Linked DNA regions of Microbispora sp. ZYX-F-249. Each later gene encodes a partner of the first gene's protein in a complex. Links are inferred from orthologs where the notes say so. Each region holds a gene or a part of one and is shown on either strand. Other genes may lie near its edges. The genes, in order: secA and secY.

What was found.
Region 2: the proteins of secA (region 1) and secY are in contact, whole or in part, in a crystal structure (PDB 3DIN), measured with the Thermotoga maritima proteins. The link is inferred for Microbispora sp. ZYX-F-249 from one-to-one orthologs. Residues at the interface, in WP_004082002.1 of Thermotoga maritima: Glu261, Ala262, Arg263, Lys300, Ala301, Arg302, Thr303, Ile304, Ile305, Leu323, Tyr324, Asp325, Pro326, Val329, Ser330, Tyr333, Ile336, Lys340, Phe345, Val349, Glu363, Phe364, Tyr374, Ser375, Gly376, Gly377, Glu393, Ile395, Thr482, Ser483; in WP_004081795.1 of Thermotoga maritima: Glu108, Gly109, Glu110, Glu111, Ala236, Glu237, Arg238, Arg239, Ile240, Thr241, Ile242, Gln243, Tyr244, Ala245, Arg246, Arg247, Val248, Thr249, Gly250, Arg251, Arg252, Val253, Tyr254, Gly256, Ala257, Ser258, Thr259, Tyr260, Leu261, Pro262.

The regions. Positions count from the first base shown.
Region 1 is NZ_JBDJAW010000052.1:17,142-26,778, reverse strand. The notes cover bases 2,092-5,430. They hold secA (preprotein translocase subunit SecA), read right to left. Parts: upstream 5,094-5,430; coding sequence 2,292-5,093; downstream 2,092-2,291. Other genes in these bases: AAH991_RS35795 (HGxxPAAW family protein), read left to right, coding at 5,313-5,430; AAH991_RS35805 (Rv3235 family protein), read left to right, coding at 2,092-2,226. In the rest of the region: AAH991_RS35815 (GntR family transcriptional regulator), read left to right, coding at 1-148; AAH991_RS35810 (PTS transporter subunit EIIC), read left to right, coding at 177-1,511; more of AAH991_RS35805, read left to right, coding at 1,774-2,091; more of AAH991_RS35795, read left to right, coding at 5,431-5,585; AAH991_RS35790 (winged helix-turn-helix domain-containing protein), read left to right, coding at 5,655-6,908; AAH991_RS35785 (hypothetical protein), read left to right, coding at 6,932-7,363; AAH991_RS35780 (response regulator), read right to left, coding at 7,356-8,060; hpf (ribosome hibernation-promoting factor, HPF/YfiA family), read right to left, coding at 8,222-8,890; AAH991_RS35770 (ComF family protein), read right to left, coding at 9,418-9,637. UniProt on the Escherichia coli protein: Required for protein export, interacts with the SecYEG preprotein conducting channel.
Region 2 is NZ_JBDJAW010000006.1:271,033-280,197, reverse strand. Bases 5,549-8,415 are described here. They hold secY (preprotein translocase subunit SecY), read left to right. Parts: upstream 5,549-6,261; coding sequence 6,262-7,569; downstream 7,570-8,415. Other genes in these bases: map (type I methionyl aminopeptidase), read left to right, coding at 8,310-8,415; AAH991_RS10825 (adenylate kinase), read left to right, coding at 7,569-8,222; rplO (50S ribosomal protein L15), read left to right, coding at 5,625-6,080; rpmD (50S ribosomal protein L30), read left to right, coding at 5,549-5,622. Outside these bases: rpsC (30S ribosomal protein S3), read left to right, coding at 1-722; rplP (50S ribosomal protein L16), read left to right, coding at 725-1,144; rpmC (50S ribosomal protein L29), read left to right, coding at 1,144-1,380; rpsQ (30S ribosomal protein S17), read left to right, coding at 1,373-1,660; rplN (50S ribosomal protein L14), read left to right, coding at 1,851-2,219; rplX (50S ribosomal protein L24), read left to right, coding at 2,228-2,527; rplE (50S ribosomal protein L5), read left to right, coding at 2,527-3,096; AAH991_RS10865 (type Z 30S ribosomal protein S14), read left to right, coding at 3,099-3,284; rpsH (30S ribosomal protein S8), read left to right, coding at 3,395-3,793; rplF (50S ribosomal protein L6), read left to right, coding at 3,812-4,354; rplR (50S ribosomal protein L18), read left to right, coding at 4,357-4,740; rpsE (30S ribosomal protein S5), read left to right, coding at 4,805-5,437; more of rpmD, read left to right, coding at 5,440-5,548; more of map, read left to right, coding at 8,416-9,137. UniProt on the Escherichia coli protein: The central subunit of the protein translocation channel SecYEG. Consists of two halves formed by TMs 1-5 and 6-10.

The DNA.
Region 1 (9,637 bases):
GCTCAAACTGCCCCGGGGCGGGGCCGTGCTGCTGCTGCAGCGCCGGTCCTTCGCCGGCGGGGTCTGCGCCGAACTCGGCGTCTCCACCTATCGCGCCGACCGCTACCAGCTCCGGACGCTCCTCGGAGCCCCGGCCAGACGCCTCTAGTAGTCCCCCCACCCTGGAGGAACACCCGATGAGTTCCACCTCCGCCGACGCGGGCCTGCCCGCGGCACCCTCGAACCAGAACGCGGTGATGACCGCGCTGTCCCGTATCGGCCGCTCGCTGATGCTCCCGATCGCGGCGCTGCCCGCCGCGGCGATCCTGCTCCGGATCGGCCAGGACGACCTCCTCGGCCGCACGGACAACGCCGCTCTCGACAAGATCGCTCATGTCATCGCCAACGCCGGCGGCGCCCTGTTCGACGCGCTGCCGCTGCTGTTCGCGGTCGGTGTCGCGATCGGTTTCGCCCGGCGCGCCGACGGCTCGACCGCCCTGGCGGCCGTGGTCGGCTACCTCGTCTGGGACCGGGTCACCCACCTGATGTTCTTCGACGCCTCCGCGGACTCGGCGGTGCACACGAAGGTGGCGCAGACCGTCGTGGGAGCGGACGGCAAGCCGGCCGAAGCGCTCAACCTCGCGTCGGCCAACCCGACCGGAGTGCTCGGCGGCATCCTCATGGGAATCGTCACGGCCATCCTGTGGCAGCGCTTCTATCGGACGAAGCTGCCCGCCTACCTGGCCTTCTTCGGCGGCCGCCGTTTCGTGCCGATCCTCACCGCGCTCGCCGGGCTCATCCTCGGTGTGATCTTCGGCCTGATCTGGCCGCCCATCGGGCAGGGCCTGAGCAACTTCGGCGACTGGCTCGCCACTCACTCGACGCTCGGTGCGGGCATCTACGGGATCGTGAACCGGGGCCTCATCCCCTTCGGTCTGCACCACTTCGTCAACTCGATCGTCTGGTTCACCGTGCCGGAGTGCACCGTCGGCGCGACCCAGGCCGCGGGCGACCTGAACTGCTACTTCGCCGGTCAGGACGGCGCCGGAGCCTTCATGGCGGGCTTCTTCCCGGTCATGATGTTCGGCCTGCCGGCCGCCGCGATCGCCATGTGGCGGGCCGCCCCGCCGCACCGCCGCGCCACGGTCGGCGGCATCATGCTCTCCTCTGCCCTGATCTCCTTCGTCACCGGCATCACCGAGCCGATCGAGTTCGCGTTCATCTTCGTGGCCCCGATCCTGTTCGGGGTGCACGCGCTGCTCACCGGCGTCTCGATGGCCGTGGTCGCCGCTCTGGACGGACGGCTCGGCTTCGGGTTCTCCGCGGGCCTGATCGACGCCGGCCTCAACGCGTCCAAGGACAACACGCACAACTTCCTGCTGATCATGCTGATCGGCGTCGTCTACTTCGTCCTCTACTACGTGATCTTCAGCTTCCTCATCAAGAAGCTGAACATCATGACGCCCGGCCGCGAACCCGAGCCCGACGTGGACTCCGGGGAGAGCGCCGAGACGGCGCGAGCCCGCGCCTGACGCGTCACGTCCCCTCTCAGGGAGACAGGGGCGCCCGGTGATCCCGGGCGCCCCTGTTGTGTTTCCCGCGGTTGCGGATGCCGTTAATCACCGATCGGACCATGCGCGAATCCAAAGGGATCACGCCAACCCGAGGGGATTTCCCGGACGAACGGCGGCACAAAGGCCCGCCATTCGGCAAAGTTGGCGTGTCCCGTATCAGGAGGGATGACCGCAACCTCTATTAGGCGTCAGGTTCACGGCGCACGAGAGCGGAGTCCCGATGCCCAAGCCCGTCCCCCTGCCACGGCTCGCGTCCGTCCCCCCGGCCGACCCGCCGTACGACGAACGCGACGGCGGCGGCCGCATCACGCGCCCCGGCACGTACGGCGCGCTCGCCCTGGCCCCGGTCCCGCGCCGTACGGGCACGCCAACGGACGAGCGCCGCCTGCGGGGGCTCGGCCAGGCACTCGCGGAAGTCCTGGCGGGCCGCAGGCCCCCGGAGACGGTCGCCGGGCGGCTCACCGAGCGGGCCTACCGCGAACTGGTCCGGGCCGGGAAGATGATCGACGCCGAGCGGCCGCCGCTGACGGGGCTTCCCCATGTGCAGCGCCCCCGCGACGGCGCGATCGAGATGTGCCTGCTCGTCCACTGCGGGCCGCGCAGCCACGTGCTCGCCGTACGGCTGGAGCGCCAGGGCGTGCAGTGGCTGGTCACCGAGTTCGAGACCGCGTGACCGGGACCCCCATGACGCGAAGGACCCCGCCGGGCAGGCCCGGCGGGGTCCGTTCTCAGGTCAGGTCACGCCTGCTGGTTGCGCGGGTCACCGTGGCAGCGCTTGTACTTCTTGCCCGACCCGCAGGGGCAGGGCGCGTTGCGCTCGGTGTCGCCGTAGGCGGCGCGCTGCTCGGGGGTCGACCGCACCCGGCTGACCTCCACGTCGCCGCTCTCGCCCGGCGCGCTGTAGACCATCTCCGTCGGCCGCGACGGCTGCCGCAGCGCCCGGGCGATGATCGAACCGGTCTCGGAGAGCGTCGTGTCGTCCTCGGCGTTCTCCTCGACGATCGGGTTGGCCTGCACCTCGACCTCGAGGTTGAACAGGTAGCCGACCGACTCCTCCTTGATGCCGTCGAGCATCGCGGAGAACATCTCGTAGCCCTCGCGCTGGTACTCGATCAGCGGGTCCTTCTGGGCATAGGCGCGCATGCCGATGCCCTCCTGGAGGTAGTCCATCTCGTAGAGGTGCTCGCGCCACTTGCGGTCGAGCACGGAGAGGATGACCCGGCGCTCCAGCTCGCGCATCGCCTCGGAGCCGAGTTGCTCCTCGCGGCGGTCGTAGGCCGCGAGCGCGTCCTCCTTGACCTTTTCGGCCATGAGTTCCGCCGTCAGCTCCTCCCGGTCGCCGCCGATCCGCTCGATGAGCTCGTCGACGGTGAAGGAGATCGGGTAGAGCTGGCCGAACGCCTTCCACAGCTTCTCGAGGTCCCACTCCTCGGCGAAGCCCTCCGCGGTGGCGCCCTTGACGTAGTCGTCGATGACGTCGGTGACGAAGGTGCGGACCTGCTCGTGCAGGTCGGCGCCCTCCAGCACCCGCCGCCGCTCGGCGTAGATGACCGTGCGCTGGCGGTTCATCACCTCGTCGTACTTCAGGACGTTCTTGCGGATCTCGAAGTTCTGCTGCTCGACCTGGTGCTGCGCGGAGGCGATGGCCTTGGACACCATCCCCGACTCGATCGGCACGTCGTCCGGGATGTTGAGCCGCGTCATGATCATCTCGACCCGGGCCGAGTTGAACAGCCGCATGAGGTCGTCCTCGAGCGAGAGGTAGAAGCGCGACTCGCCGGGGTCGCCCTGACGGCCGGAACGACCGCGGAGCTGGTTGTCGATGCGCCGCGACTCGTGCCGCTCGGTGCCCAGCACGTAGAGGCCGCCGGCCTCGGTGACCTCCTCGTGCTCGGCCTTGACGGCCTCCTTCGCCTTCTCCAGCGCCTCGGGCCAGGCCTTCTCGTACTCCTCCGGAGTCTCGGAGGGCGACAGGCCGCGCTGCTGAAGCTCGAGGTCGGCGCGGAACTCGGGGTTGCCGCCGAGCATGATGTCGGTGCCTCGACCGGCCATGTTGGTCGCCACGGTGACCGCGCCCTTACGGCCCGCCTCGGCGACGATCGCGGCCTCACGGGCGTGGTTCTTCGCGTTCAGCACCTCATGGGGCACGCCCTGGCGCTTGAGCATCCGCGACAGCTTCTCGGACTTCTCGACGCTGGTGGTGCCGACGAGGACCGGCTGGCCCTTCTCGTAGCGCGCCTTGATGTCCTCGACGCACGCCTGGAACTTGGCGTCCTCGGTCTTGTAGACGACGTCGGGCTGGTCCTTGCGGACCATCGGCCGGTTCGTCGGGATCGGGACGACGCCCAGCTTGTAGGTCTGGTGGAACTCGTTGGCCTCGGTGGCGGCCGTACCGGTCATGCCGGCGAGCTTCTCGTAGAGGCGGAAGTAGTTCTGGAGGGTGATCGTGGCGAGAGTCTGGTTCTCGTCCTTGATCTTCACGCCTTCCTTGGCCTCGATGGCCTGGTGCATGCCCTCGTTGTAGCGGCGGCCGTGCAGGACGCGCCCGGTGAACTCGTCGACGATCAGGACCTCGCCGTCGACGACGATGTAGTCCTTGTCCTTCTTGAACAGTTCCTTGGCCTTGAGCGCGTTGTTGAGGAACTGCACGAGGTGGGTGTGCTCGGGCTTGTAGAGGTTGTCGATGCCGAGCCAGTCCTCGACCTTCTCCACGCCCGCCTCGAGGATGCCGACGGTGCGCTTCTTCTCGTCGACGACGTAGTCGCCGGTGCTCTCCTCGCCGTCCTTGCCCTCGGTGCCGCGCCGCAGCCGCGGCACGATCTTGGCGAACTCCTGATACCACTTGCCCGACTGCTCACCCGGGCCGGAGATGATGAGCGGAGTCCTGGCCTCGTCGATCAGGATCGAGTCGACCTCGTCCACGATGGCGAAGTTGTGGCCGCGCTGGACGCACTCCTCCTTGGACCACGCCATGTTGTCGCGGAGGTAGTCGAAGCCGAACTCGTTGTTCGTGCCGTACGTGATGTCGGCGTTGTACTGCTTGCGGCGCTCCTCCGGCGACATGTTCGCCAGGATGACGCCGACCTCCAGGCCGAGGAAGCGGTGGACCCGGCCCATGGTCTCGGCGTCGCGCTTGGCCAGGTAGTCGTTGACCGTGACGACGTGGACGCCCTTGCCGGAGATGGCGTTCAGGTACGCGGGAAGGGTACAGGTGAGGGTCTTGCCCTCACCGGTGCGCATCTCGGAGATGTTGCCCATGTGCAGGTTGGCGCCACCCATGAGCTGCACGTCGAAGTGGCGCTGCCCGAGGACCCGGCGAGCGGCCTCGCGGACGGTCGCGAACGCCTCCGGCAGCAGGTCGTCGAGGGACTCGCCCTCGGCGTGGCGCTGCTTGTACTCGGCGGTCAGCGCGCGGAGCTCGGCGTCGGACAGGCTCGTGAAGTCCTCTTCGATGGAGTTGACCTGCTCGGCGATGCGCTTGAGCTTCCGCAGAGTCTTGCCTTCGCCGGCGCGAAGGATCTTGTCGAGAATGGCTGGCACTTTTAGTAAAGCTCCTCGCAGGTCTACCCCGGCCGATCACCGGGGTGTGAGGACGAGACATACTTCCCCGCTAGCCATCGTAGGCGGTTCCAGTACCAGACACACCCACCTGCAATCGACGGAGCGCCGCGGCACAATCGCGTAACTCATAAGGGGAAAACCGCGCCCAAGGATCCCCCGATGTTCCGACCACCTCTGCCATCAGGTAGAAAACGGGGTATGGCACAGAGCGGACACCAGGGCAGCCACGCGGGTAGCGCCAAATCTTGGCTCGCCGTCTCCATCATCCTCATCGGCTTCACGTTCGGGGGCGTGGCGCTGACCCTCGGCCCGAACTGGCTCTTCGTCTGGATCGGCGTGGGCATCTGCGCCGTCGGCGGCCTCCTCGCGCTCGCGTTCGACATCTTCTCGGACGTGATCGTGGACGCCCCCAGAGAGGTTCCGGTCCAGGAGCACCACTCGCCGTTCGAGCACCGGTCCATCACCTCCTGAGGTCGCTCCGGACCCGAATCCGAACCACCGTAAGAGTTTTGTCGGTCACGGCGTCTAGCATCTGTGGCTGTGACCGACCTGACCGCCGATCTCACCGCTGACGAGGCCCGAAGGATCATCCTCCGGGCCCAGGGTTTCCTCGGCGCCGCGGCCCGCGGCGGCGGTGTCTCCGCCATGCTGCGGCGCGTCGGCGCCGTTCAGCTCGACACCATCTCCGTCCTCGCCCGCTCCCACGAGCTCGTCGCGTACGCGCGCCTCGGGGCGGTCGGGCGCCCCGCGGTCGAGCGGGCCTACTGGGACGACCCCGCCCGGGCCTTCGAGTACTGGTGCCACGCCGCCTGCGTCCTGCCCATCGAGCAGTGGCCGCTGTACGCCTTCCGCCGCCGGGCCTACCGGGAGCGGCGGTTCCGCTGGCACGAGGTGCCTCCCGTCGTCGACAAGGTCCTGGAGCAGGTGCGCACGGACGGCCCGCTGACCACGGCCGACATCGGCGGCGCCAAGAACGGGGGCCCGTGGTGGGACTGGTCGGACACCAAGATCGCGATTGAGTTCCTGCTCGACATCGGCGAGGTCGTCTGCACCCGCCGCGTCGGCTGGCGGCGCGTCTACGAGCTGGCCGAGCGCGCGGTCCCCGCGGACCTGCTCGCGCAGGACCTGTCCGACGAGGAGTGCGTGACCCGGCTGACCGCGATCGCGGGTCGGTCGCTCGGCGTGGCGACCAGGGCGGACCTGGTCGACTTCACCCGCGTCAAGGGCGGGCACGCCGCCATGCTCGACGAGGCGCTGCTGAGCGGCGCGGCCGGCCTCGTGCCCGTACGCGTGTCGGGCTGGCCGGGCCGGCGCGGCGCGGACGCGGGCGGGCCGAACGCCTGGGCCGATCCCGCGGCGCTGGACGGCGAGCCGCGCGGGCGGCACCGCACCACGCCGCTGTCGCCGTTCGACTCGCTCATCTGGGAGCGGGCGCGGGCGGAACGGGTCTTCGGCCTCAACCACCGCCTGGAGGCGTACGTCCCGAAGGACAAGCGGGTGCACGGCTACTTCGCGATGCCGGTGCTCGCGGGCGGGCGCATCATCGGCCGGGTCGACCCGGCCCGCGAGGGCGCCACACTGGTCGCCCGGCAGGTCGGCTTCGAGCCGGGCGGCGGCCGCAGCCGGGCCGTGGAGGCGATGAGCGACGCCCTCTGGGAGGCCGCGAGCTGGGTCGGCTGCAGCGACGTGCGGGTGGAGCGGGTCACCGCCCCGGACCTGGAGGCTCCGTTGCGCGCCGCCGTGGCCCGCGGTCCCGAGCGGGCGCCGGCCAAGCAGTCGCCAAGTGTCCCCTAAGGACGTGTTCCGACAGTGGACGCATGACGACAGACGACGCGGTCACCCCGCTCCCCCTGCACCGGCTCGCGTGCGGCATCGCGCTCGCGGCCTACGCCGCCTCCATCGCCTTCCAGATCTACCGGGCCACCCGGGGCACCGGCCTCGCGGTCGACGACTTCGGCGTGAACGCCGTGGTCGTCTACGGGGCCGGGGTCGCCCTCGCCCTCACCCTGCTCGGCGACCGCCGCTGGTCGTGGTGGGTCAACGGAGCGCTGTCCGCCGTGGTGGTCGCGCAGGCGCCGTTCGCCTACTACCCCTCGGTGGCCGGCGCCCGCCCGCTGGAGACCTGGGACTGGCTGGAGGGCATCTGGTTCACCGCGCTCCTGGTGCTCGTGGTCGCGTGCGCGGTGGTCCGGCTCAGCGGCGTCCGGCTCGTGCGGGCACGGCCCGGCGCCCTCACCCCGCTCAGGTGATCTCCAGCAGCCGCTCGCGCACCGCGTAGACCACGGCCTCCATGCGCGAGTGGAGCTGGAGCTTCTCCAGGATGTTGCGGACGTGGTTCTTCACCGTGTTCTCGGAGATGAACAGGTCCTTGGCGATCTCGCGGTTGTTCATGCCCTTCGCGACGAGGCGCAGGACCTCCATCTCCCGTTCGGTCAGGCGGGGAACCGGGAGCTGGGGCGGCCGCTCGGCCTCCTTGCGGCTCATGTTCGCGAACTCGCTGATCAACTTGGCCGCCATGGCGGGGTTGATGAGCGACTGACCCTCGTGGACGCCGCGCACGGCGTCGGGCACCTCGTCGATCTGGACGTCCTTGAGCAGGTATCCGGTGGCACCCGCCTTGATCGCCTCGAAGAGGTCCTCCTCCTCGTCGCTGACCGTCAGCATGATGATCCGGGTGCTCGGCACCGACTCCTTGATCTTCCGGGTCGCCCCGATGCCGTCCAGCCTCGGCATGCGGACGTCCATCAGGACCACGTCCGGCATCAACCGGTCCGCGAGTTCGACGGCCTCCTGGCCGTCGTTCGCCTCGCCTACCACCTCGATGTCCGCCTCCGCGGCCAGCGCGAGCTCCAGACTGCGGCGGATCAGCGCGTGATCGTCCACGATCAGCACACGGATCGGCTCGCTTCGACCGGCTGCTCGGGCCGCCTCGTCGGGTCGGGTCACGGAACCTCCTTGCGGGGGCCAAGGACGCTGGATCGCCATCATTACACGGGTGCCAGGGTGGTTAGGGATCTTGTCGCGCCCGTCCGTCCCTCTCCGCCCGGTTTCTGCCCGGATGTGCGGAGCCCCGGCCCAGATGTCCGGGCCGGGGCGCCTCGCGGAAGCTAGCTCTCGACGAGCCTGAGGACTCCGTAGTCATAGCCGCGCCGGCGGTAGACGACGCTCGGCTGGCCCCCTTCCTTGTCGCGGAAGAGGTAGAAGTCGTGACCCACCAGCTCCATCTCCAGGAGCGCCTGGTCGATCGTCATGGGGTCGGCCTTGTGGAACTTCTCGCGGACGATCAGCGGTCCTTCGCCGTCCATCTCGATGGGCACGATGGGCTCGGACGTCGCGCCCCGCTCCGCGGCGGTCTCCGCCGGGATCTCTGCGACCGGCGTCGGCTCCGGTTCCTCCCGGAGGGTCTGGATCTCCCCCTGGACGTCCGCCACCGCGGTGTACGAGGCGACCGAGCGAGGATAGTTCTTCCCATGGTGGATCTTGCGGCGGTCGGCGAGGCGCCTCAGCCGCTCCTCCAGCTTGCCGATGGCGATGTCCAGCGCCGAGAACCGGTCGTCCGCACAGGCCTCGGCGCGGATGGCGGGGCCCCGCGAGTGGATCGTCAGCTCCACCCGTTCACGTTGCCCGCTCTGCCGGTGATTGGGCTCTTTCGAGACCTCTACGTCGATCTGGATGAGCTTGTTGTTGAGCTTCTGGATCCTGGCCAGCTTGGACGTCACTTGATCGCGGAACCGGTCACCTACAGTGGTGTGCCGTCCCTTGACGATGATTTCCACGCAAAGCCCCCCTTCGCACATCGACGGTGGTGCACGCGCTCCTTGGACACCCGTCCGGCCGACCTGGTCTTCGTCCCCACATCCGCCTGCTGAGAGATTCGCAGCTCACTCGCCACTACTACCCTTCTCCTCTGACGGGGGACATCTGGACCCCCGGGAGGGCAGGACTTACCTCTAAGCCGCACCGTGATCGGTCGACCAAGAGTCGCCTTACGTGGGCCGTTTCGCCTGCGGCTGGCATCGGCTAACCAGGCCGGACTCCGCGATGGAGTCGGCCCGGCGCAACCACGGACCCGAACGGGTGCCATGTCTGAACGCTAGTCGCTACCGCCTCGAATGTCAGCCAGGAGATCGGCTAAACGATCACTTTGCGTGATCCCGGTTGCCGTCTCGCCGATGGAAAATTCGCGGTCATGTTCTGGGAATCCCCGCCAGCACGGGATCCACACCTGCATTGAGCAGGGAACTCACCGCAAATCCGACAGGTATCCGCTCCACCGCGCGACGTCCCCGGCTTGCACGAGTCTTTACTCTCGGTGATATTCACCAATCCGGCGTCTCCGGCGTGTCGCGGCGATCGTCACCGCCACGGCCGGCTCCGTGCCCGTGGCGCGCAGCGCCCTCGCCGCCTCCGCCAGCGTCGTCCCGGTCGTCACGACGTCGTCCACCAGGACCACGGCGACGGCTCCCGGACGGCGGCCGGAGGGCAGGAGCCGCGCCGCCGCGCCCGGCACGACCTCGAAGGCG
Region 2 (9,165 bases), on another replicon or contig:
AGAAGGGCATGGAGCGGGCCGGCATCTCCAAGGTCGAGATCGAGCGTACGACCGACCGCGTCCAGGTCGACATCCACACCGCCCGGCCGGGCATCGTCATCGGCCGTCGCGGCGCCGAGGCCGACCGCATCCGCGGCGACCTGGAGAAGCTGACCAAGAAGCAGGTCCAGCTGAACATCCTCGAGGTGAAGAACCCCGAGATCGACGCGCAGCTCGTCGCGCAGGGCGTGGCCGAGCAGCTGTCCAGCCGCGTCTCGTTCCGCCGGGCCATGCGCAAGGCCATGCAGTCCGCCATGAAGAGCGGGGCCAAGGGCATCCGTGTCCAGTGCTCCGGCCGTCTCGGCGGCGCCGAGATGTCCCGCTCGGAGTTCTACCGCGAGGGCCGCGTGCCCCTGCACACGCTCCGGGCCGACGTGGACTTCGGCTTCTACGAGGCCCGCACCACCTTCGGCCGCATCGGCGTGAAGGTGTGGATCTACAAGGGCGAGGCCCCGACCAGCCGCTCCGAGCGGGAGGCGGCCGCGGCCGGTGCCCGCGCGAGCCAGCGTCGTGAGCGTGACGACCGTCGCGGTGGTGCGGGCGAGCGTCCGCGTCGCGGTGGCGGCGACCGTCCGCGTCGCGGCGGTGCCGGCCGTACCGACCGTGCACCCAGGACCGAGGCGGCCGCGCAGGCCGCCCCCGAGAGCGGCCCGGCGGAGCAGCCGGGTGCTGAAGGGAGCTGACCATGCTGATCCCGCGCAGGGTCAAGCACCGCAAGCAGCACCGGCCCGACCGCAGCGGCGCCGCCAAGGGCGGCACCCGGGTCGTCTTCGGCGAGTTCGGCATTCAGGCGCTTGAGCACTCCTACGTGACCAACCGCCAGATCGAGGCCGCACGTATCGCCATGACCCGGCACATCCGCCGTGGCGGCAAGGTGTGGATCAACATCTTCCCGGACCGTCCCCTGACGAAGAAGCCGGCCGAGACCCGCATGGGTTCCGGTAAGGGCTCTCCGGAGTGGTGGATCGCCAATGTCAAGCCCGGCCGTGTCATGTTCGAGCTGTCCGGTGTCGCCGAGCCCGTGGCCCGCGAGGCCATGCGGCGCGCGATGCACAAGCTCCCCATGAAGTGCCGTTTCGTCAAGCGTGAAGTGGGTGAGGCGTGATGGCTAAGGGTCTGACCGCCGCGGAGCTGCGAGTCGAGGACCAGGAGGTCCTGGTCCAGAAGCTGAAGGAAGCCAAGGAGGAGCTGTTCAACCTCCGCTTCCAGGCGGCGACCGGGCAGCTGGAGAGCCACGGGCGGCTGCGCGCCGTCCGCCGCGAGATCGCCCGCATCTACACCGTGATGCGCGAGCGCGAGCTCGGGATCGTCACGGTCGAGAAGGAGCCGAGCGATGTCTGAAGCAACCGAGACCCCGACCACCGAGACGCAGCGGAACTACCGCAAGACCCGTGAGGGCCTGGTCGTCAGCGACAAGATGGACAAGACCGTCGTCGTCGCCGTCGAGGACCGCGTCAAGCACCCGCTGTACGGCAAGGTCATCCGCCGTACGACGAAGTACAAGGCCCACGACGAGCAGAACTCCTGCGGCGTCGGCGACCGCGTCCTCCTGATGGAGACCCGGCCGCTGTCGGCCACCAAGCGGTGGCGAGTCGTCGAGATCCTCGAGAAGGCCAAGTAACCTCACATAGACGCGCCTCGTGGGGGGTGGGAGACCCGCCCCCCACTACGGTGTCCAAGGGGCGGGGCCGGCTGTCGGCCCCGTCCGCCAGCGGTGGCGGTCGTACGGCTGTCGCCGAGGGAAAAAGACCACATCAGTTCGGCCAGGCTCACCACGAGGGTGAGAACCGGCACGACACACAGGAGTAGACGTGATCCAGCAGGAGTCGCGGCTCAAGGTCGCCGACAACACGGGTGCGAAGGAAATCCTTTGCATCCGCGTGCTCGGCGGCTCGGGTCGGCGCTACGCGGGAATCGGCGACATCATCGTGGGCACGGTGAAGGACGCCATTCCCGGCGGGGGCGTTAAGAAAGGCGACGTTGTCAAGGCTGTCGTGGTGCGCACCGTGAAGGAGCGCCGCCGCCCCGACGGCTCCTACATCCGCTTCGACGAGAACGCCGCGGTCATCATCAAGGACAGCGGTGACCCCCGGGGCACCCGCATCTTCGGCCCGGTCGGCCGTGAACTGCGCGACAAGAAGTTCATGCGCATCATCTCGCTCGCGCCGGAGGTGCTGTGATGCCGAAGCTGCACGTGAAGAAGGGCGACCTCGTCCAGGTCATCGCCGGCAAGGACAAGGGCGCCAAGGGCCGGATCATCGCCGCCTACCCGCGCGAGGAGCGCGTGGTGGTCGAGGGCGTCAACATGATCAAGAAGCACTCCAAGGTCACCAACCAGGGACCGCGCGGCGCCAAGGAAGGCGGCGTGCAGACCATGGAGGCTCCCATCCACGTGAGCAACGTCAAGAAGCTCAAGGATGACGAGAAGAAGCCCGAGAAGAAGGCCGCCGCGAAGGGCGACGCCGAGGCGACGGGTGAGGACAACTGATGACCGCGACCACTGAAGAGCGGACCGTTCCGCGCCTCAAGCAGCGCTACCGCGAGGAGATCATCGCGAAGCTGCGCGAGGAGTTCGGCATCGAGAACATCATGCAGGTGCCCACGATCACCAAGATCAAGGTGAACATGGGCGTCGGCGAGGCCGCTCGCGACTCGAAGCTCATCGAGGGCGCCGTGCGCGACCTCACCGCCATCACCGGCCAGAAGCCGGCCGTCGCCCGCGCCCGCAAGTCCATCGCGCAGTTCAAGCTGCGCGAGGGCATGCCGATCGGCGCGCACGTGACGCTGCGCGGCGACCGCATGTGGGAGTTCCTCGACCGCCTGCTGTCCCTGGCGCTGCCGCGTATCCGGGACTTCCGCGGCCTGTCGCCGAAGCAGTTCGACGGCAACGGCAACTACACCTTCGGCCTCACCGAGCAGGTCATGTTCCACGAGGTGGACCAGGACAAGGTCGACCGGCAGCGGGGCATGGACATCACGGTCGTGACCACCGCGAAGAACGACGAGCAGGGCCGGGCGCTGCTGAAGCTCCTCGGTTTCCCCTTCAAGGAGGCCTGATCATGGCGAAGACGTCGCTGAAGGTCAAGGCAGCGCGCAAGCAGAAGTTCGAGGTCCGGGCGTACACTCGTTGCTCCCGCTGCGGCCGTCCCCGCGCTGTCTACCGCAAGTTCGGGCTGTGCCGCGTGTGCTTCCGCGAGATGGCGCACCGGGGCGAGCTGCCCGGCATCACCAAGTCGAGCTGGTAAGCCCCGCGGGCCAGCCGCAAAGAAGTCATATCAACCGGGCGCTGACCACAGCGCCCACGACCACACCGAAGGTCCCATCGGGGAAACCGCGGTGAGGAAGGCCACCGGCCATGACGATGACCGACCCGATCGCAGACATGCTGACGCGTCTGCGTAACGCGAACTCGGCCTATCACGACACCGTGAGCATGCCTTACTCGAAGATCAAGGCGCACATCGCGGAGATCCTCCAGCAGGAGGGCTACATCCAGGGCTGGAGCGTCGAGGACGCGAAGGTTGGCAAGAACCTCGTGATGGAGCTGAAGTTCGGCCCCAGCCGCGAGCGCTCCATCGCGGGCCTGCGCCGGGTGTCGAAGCCCGGTCTGCGGGTCTATGCAAAGAAGGACAACCTGCCCCGCGTTCTGGGCGGTCTGGGCGTCGCGATCATCTCGACGTCCGGCGGTCTCATGACGGACCGGCAGGCGACCAAGCGTGGAGTGGGCGGGGAAGTCCTCGCCTACGTCTGGTAACGAGGGGAGGAACTCAGCATGTCGCGAATCGGACGGCTGCCCATCCCCGTACCGGCGGGTGTCGACATCACGATCGACGGCCGGGAAGTCCAGGTCAAGGGGCCCAAGGGCACGCTCACTCACACGGTCGCCGAGCCCATCGAGGTCTCGCGTGGCGAGGACGGCACCATCGCCGTCACCCGCCCGAACGACGAGAACCGGGTTCGTGCGCTGCACGGCCTGTCGCGCACGCTCATCGCCAACATGGTGGCGGGTGTCACGCAGGGCTACACGAAGACGCTGGAGATCGTCGGCGTCGGTTACCGCGTCGCGGCCAAGGGCCCGACGCAGCTGGAGTTCTCGCTTGGCTTCAGCCACCCGGTGATCGTCGACGCGCCCGACGGCGTCTCCTTCCGCGTCGAGAAGCCGACCCTGTTCCACGTGGACGGCATCGACAAGCAGAAGGTCGGCGAGGTCGCCGCGAACATCAGGAAGCTGCGCAAGCCGGACCCGTACAAGGGCAAGGGCGTGCGCTACCAGGGCGAGGTTGTCCGCCGCAAGGTCGGAAAGGCTGGTAAGTAGCCATGGCTGGAAAGACTGCGTTCGGCAAGCACACGGCCGCCCGCACGGTCTCCCGGGCCCGCCGGCACAACCGCGTCCGCAAGAACGTGTTCGGCACGGCCGAGCGTCCGCGTCTGGTCGTCAACCGGTCCACGCGTCACCTGTTCGTGCAGATCGTCGACGACACCCAGGGCCACACGCTGGTGAGCGCCTCCACCATGGACGCCTCCCTGCGCGGCGCCGAGGGTGACAAGACCGAGAAGGCGAAGAAGGTCGGCGAGCTTCTCGCTCAGCGGGCCAAGACCGCCGGGATCACCGCTGTCGTGTTCGACCGCGGTGGTAACCGCTACGCGGGGCGGATCGCCGCTCTCGCGGACAGCGCCCGTGAAGGCGGGCTGGAGTTCTGATGGCTCCGGTCCGAGGGTCGCGCCTCATGACCCGTCCCAAGAGCAACGAGAAGAGGAACCACTGATGGCTGCAGCTCCGCGTCGCGGTGCCGGCGGCGGTGGCGAGCGGCGTGACCGTCGTGATGACCGCCGCGGTGGCGCCGCAGACAAGGGCGTCTCGTACATCGAGCGCGTCGTAAAGATCAACCGAGTGGCCAAGGTCGTCCAGGGCGGCCGGCGCTTCAGCTTCACCGCGCTGGTCATCGTCGGCGACGGCAACGGCCTCGTCGGGGTCGGCTACGGCAAGGCCAAGGAGGTGCCCGCGGCGATCGCCAAGGGCGTCGAGGAGGCCAAGAAGCACTTCTTCAAGGTCCCGCGCATCCAGGGCACCATCCCGCACCCGGTGCAGGGTGAGGACGCCGCCGGCGTCGTCCTCCTGCGTCCGGCCTCGCCCGGTACGGGCGTCATCGCGGGTGGCCCGGTCCGCGCGGTCCTGGAGTGCGCCGGGATCCACGACGTGCTGTCCAAGTCGCTCGGCTCGGACAACCCGATCAACATCGTGCACGCCACCGTGGCGGCTCTGAAGGGCCTCAGCCGGCCCGAGGAGATCGCCGCCCGGCGTGGCCTGCCGATCGAGGACGTCGCTCCCAAGGCCATGCTGAAGGCTCGCGCCGAGGGCCTGGCCGAGGCCGCGGCCGCCGCGAAGGCGGTGAGCTAGCAATGGCTCGCCTGAAGATCACCCAGACCCGGTCCAAGATCGGCGGCCAGCAGAACCAGCGTGACTCGCTGCGTTCGCTGGGCCTGAAGCGAATCGGCGACGTGGTCGTCAAGGAGGACCGTCCCGAGATCCGGGGGATGGTCGCCAAGGTGTCGCACCTCGTCGAGGTTGAGGAGGTCGACTAGTCATGACCGAGAACGCTCCGCTCAAGATCCACGACCTCCGTCCGGCCCCCGGCTCCAACAAGGCCAAGACCCGCAAGGGCCGTGGCGAGGGCTCCAAGGGCAAGACGGCCGGCCGTGGCACCAAGGGCACCCGGGCCCGTACGGCAGTCATGCCGGGCTTTGAAGGCGGCCAGGTTCCGCTCCAGCGGCGGCTGCCGAAGCTGAAGGGCTTCTCCAACGCCCTGTTCAAGACGACCTACCAGGTCGTCAACCTGGACAGGCTCGGGGAGCTGTTCCCCCAGGGCGGCGACGTCACGCTCGACGACCTGGTGGCCAAGGGTGCGGTCCGCAAGAACCAGCCCGTTAAGGTGCTGGGCACCGGCGAGATCTCCGTGGCGGTGAACGTGCAGGCGCACGCCTTCTCCGCCAGCGCGAAGGAGAAGATCGCCGCGGCCGGTGGCTCGGTTTCCGAGCTGTAGGCATGACGCTGCACGAGGCGCGGAGGTTCACTATGAGCCTCCGCGCCCGTAGTGCGTTAGAGTTCGCCTGGCACGGGGCTCCATCCGTGCCCGACCAAGCACTCTGGCAGGAAGACATGTCGATGGACGCCTTGCGGGCCATCGCCGACCGTTACCGCGTCACTGGCGCGCAGGAGGGACCGTGCTGACCGCGATTACCCGGGCGTTCCGTACGCCGGACCTGCGCAATAAGCTGCTCTTCACACTGGGCATCATCGTGCTGTTCCGGCTTGGCTCGGTGCTTCCCACGCCGGGCGTCAACGCCCAGAACGTGGCCCTGTGTCTGGAGCAGGCCCAGGCGGGCGACTCCGGCAACATCTACGGGATGGTGCAGCTGTTCAGCGGCGGCGCCCTGTTGAAACTTTCAGTGTTCGCACTCGGCATCATGCCGTACATCACCGCGAGCATCATCCTGCAGCTGCTGACGGTGGTGATCCCCAGGCTGGAAGCCCTCAAGAAGGAGGGCCAGTCGGGGACGGCGAAGATCACGCAGTACACACGTTATCTGACCATCGGACTGGCGGTGCTGCAGTCGACGGCGTTCGTCGCACTGGCGCGCAGCGGCCAGCTGTTCCCCAACTGTAACGAGCAGATCCTGCTGAGCCAGGAGGTCTTCCCCCTGGTGACCATGGTCATCACGATGACCGCGGGTACGGCTGTGATCATGTGGCTGGGCGAGCTCGTCACCGACCGCGGCGTCGGCAACGGCATGTCGATCCTGATCTTCACCCAGGTCATCGCGGTGTTCCCGTCCGAGCTGGTGAACATCTTCCGGCAGAGCCCGTTCAAGTTCGTCATCGTCATGATCGTCGGAATCGTGATGATCGGCGTCGTCGTCTTCATCGAGCAGGCGCAGCGCCGCATCCCGGTGCAGTACGCCAAGCGGATGGTCGGCCGCCGGATGTACGGCGGCACCTCGACCTACATCCCGCTCAAGGTGAACCAGGCGGGCATCATCCCGGTCATCTTCGCCTCGTCGCTGCTGTACCTGCCCCAGCTCCTGGTGACGCTGTTCGGCAACAGCCAGAAGCCCAACGTGGTGATCGACTGGCTGGCGCGGAACCTGGTTCAGGGCGACAGCGCGGTCTACATGGCCGTGTTCTTCGCGATGATCGTCTTCTTCACGTACTTCTATGTGTCCATCACTTTCAACCCCCCTGAAGTGGCCGACAACATGAAGAAGTACGGTGGGTTCATTCCGGGCATCCGCCCGGGCCGGCCGACCGCTGAGTACCTGAGCTACGTGCTCAACAGGCTCACGGCCACAGGCGCTCCGTATCTGGGCTTCATCTCGCTGATCCCGATCATCGCGCTTGGGGCGGTCGGGGCGAGCCAGAACTTCCCGTTCGGAGGGACCAGCATTCTGATCATGGTTGGTGTTGGTCTGGACACGGTCAAGCAGATCGAGAGCCAGCTTCAGCAGCGCAACTACGAGGGCTTCCTGAGATAGTGCGCGTCGTCCTGGTTGGGCCCCCCGGAGCGGGTAAGGGGACGCAGGCCCAGTTCATCGCATCGCACCTGTCGATCCCGAAAATCTCGACGGGCGACATCTTCCGTGCCAACGTGTCCGGCGGTACGGAGCTCGGCAAACTTGCCAAGGAGTACATGGACCGCGGTGATCTCGTCCCCGACGAGGTGACCGTGGCCATGGTCCGCGACCGGTTGTCGGAGGACGACGCGCAGGAGGGCTTCCTCCTGGACGGCTTTCCCCGCAACGTGCCCCAGGCCGAGGTCCTCAAGAAGATGCTGGCCGAGTTCGGCACGGGGCTCGACGTGGTCCTCAACCTGGTCGTCGAGGACGACGAGGTCGTACGCCGGCTCGCGGGGCGGCGTACGTGCCGTTCCTGCGGCAAGGTGTGGCATGTGCTGTTCGACCCGCCCGCGGTGGAGGGCGTCTGCGACGCCTGCGGCGGGGAGCTCTTCCAGCGGGACGACGATCGCGAGGAGACCATCAGGCGGCGCCTGGAGGTCTACCAGGAGCAGACGTCGCCGCTCATCTCGTTCTACGCCGACGAGGGCATCCTGCAGGGGGTCGACGCGACCGGGCCGGTCGAGGAGATCACCCAGCGGGCGATGTCGGCGCTGCGACGGTTCGCCGACTGAACCATTACCGCGGCCGGGAACGCCACTCCACTCCATGGGGTGGCGTTCAGGCTTATATGGGACAATTTCGGCAGGGGGTGTGACTACGTGTTCAAGAAGAACCGGCACGGAATTCAGATCAAGAGCGCGGAGCAACTGGAGAAGATGCGGGCGGCCGGCCTGGTCGTCGGCCGGACGCTGGAGTTGCTCCGGACGTCGGTCCGGCCCGGGATGACGCCGCTCGACCTCGACGCCATCGCCGAGGAGGCGATCCGGAGCGAGGGCGCGATCCCGTCGTTCAAGGGTTACCAGGGCTTCCCCGCCACGATCTGCGCTTCCGTGAACGACGAGGTCGTCCACGGCATCCCCACCGACCGCCGCGCGCTGCGCGAGGGCGACATCATCTCCATCGACTGCGGCGCGATCCTCGACGGGTGGCACGGAGACTCGGCGATCACCGTGGGGATCGGGGAGGTGGACCCCAAGCTGACCGAGCTCATGCGGGTGACCGAGGAGGCCATGTGGTGGGGCATCGCGGCCCTGCGGGTCGGCGGGCACCTGAGCGACATCGGCCACCAGATCGAGCAGTACGTGCGGTCTCAGGGCCGCTACGGCATCCCCCAGGAGTACGGCGGGCACGGCATCGGCACCGAGATGCACATGGACCCCTGGGTGGCCAACCACGGCCGTCCGGGACGCGGCCCCCGCTTCGAGGTGGGCATGTGCTTCGCGGTCGAGCCGATGGTGAACCTCGGCACCGACCGCACCAAGGTGCTGGCCGACGACTGGACGGTCGTCACCCTCGACGGCCGCGCGTCCGCCCACTTCGAGCACAGCGTCGCGGTGACGGAGAACGGCCCGCTGGTCCTCACCGCGCTCGACGGAGGCGCCTCCCGCTTCGGGGGCGCCGGGGCCGAGGTGGGGGAGACGTCCTGACGGCTCCGCCCGTCCTGGCGGCGCCTGC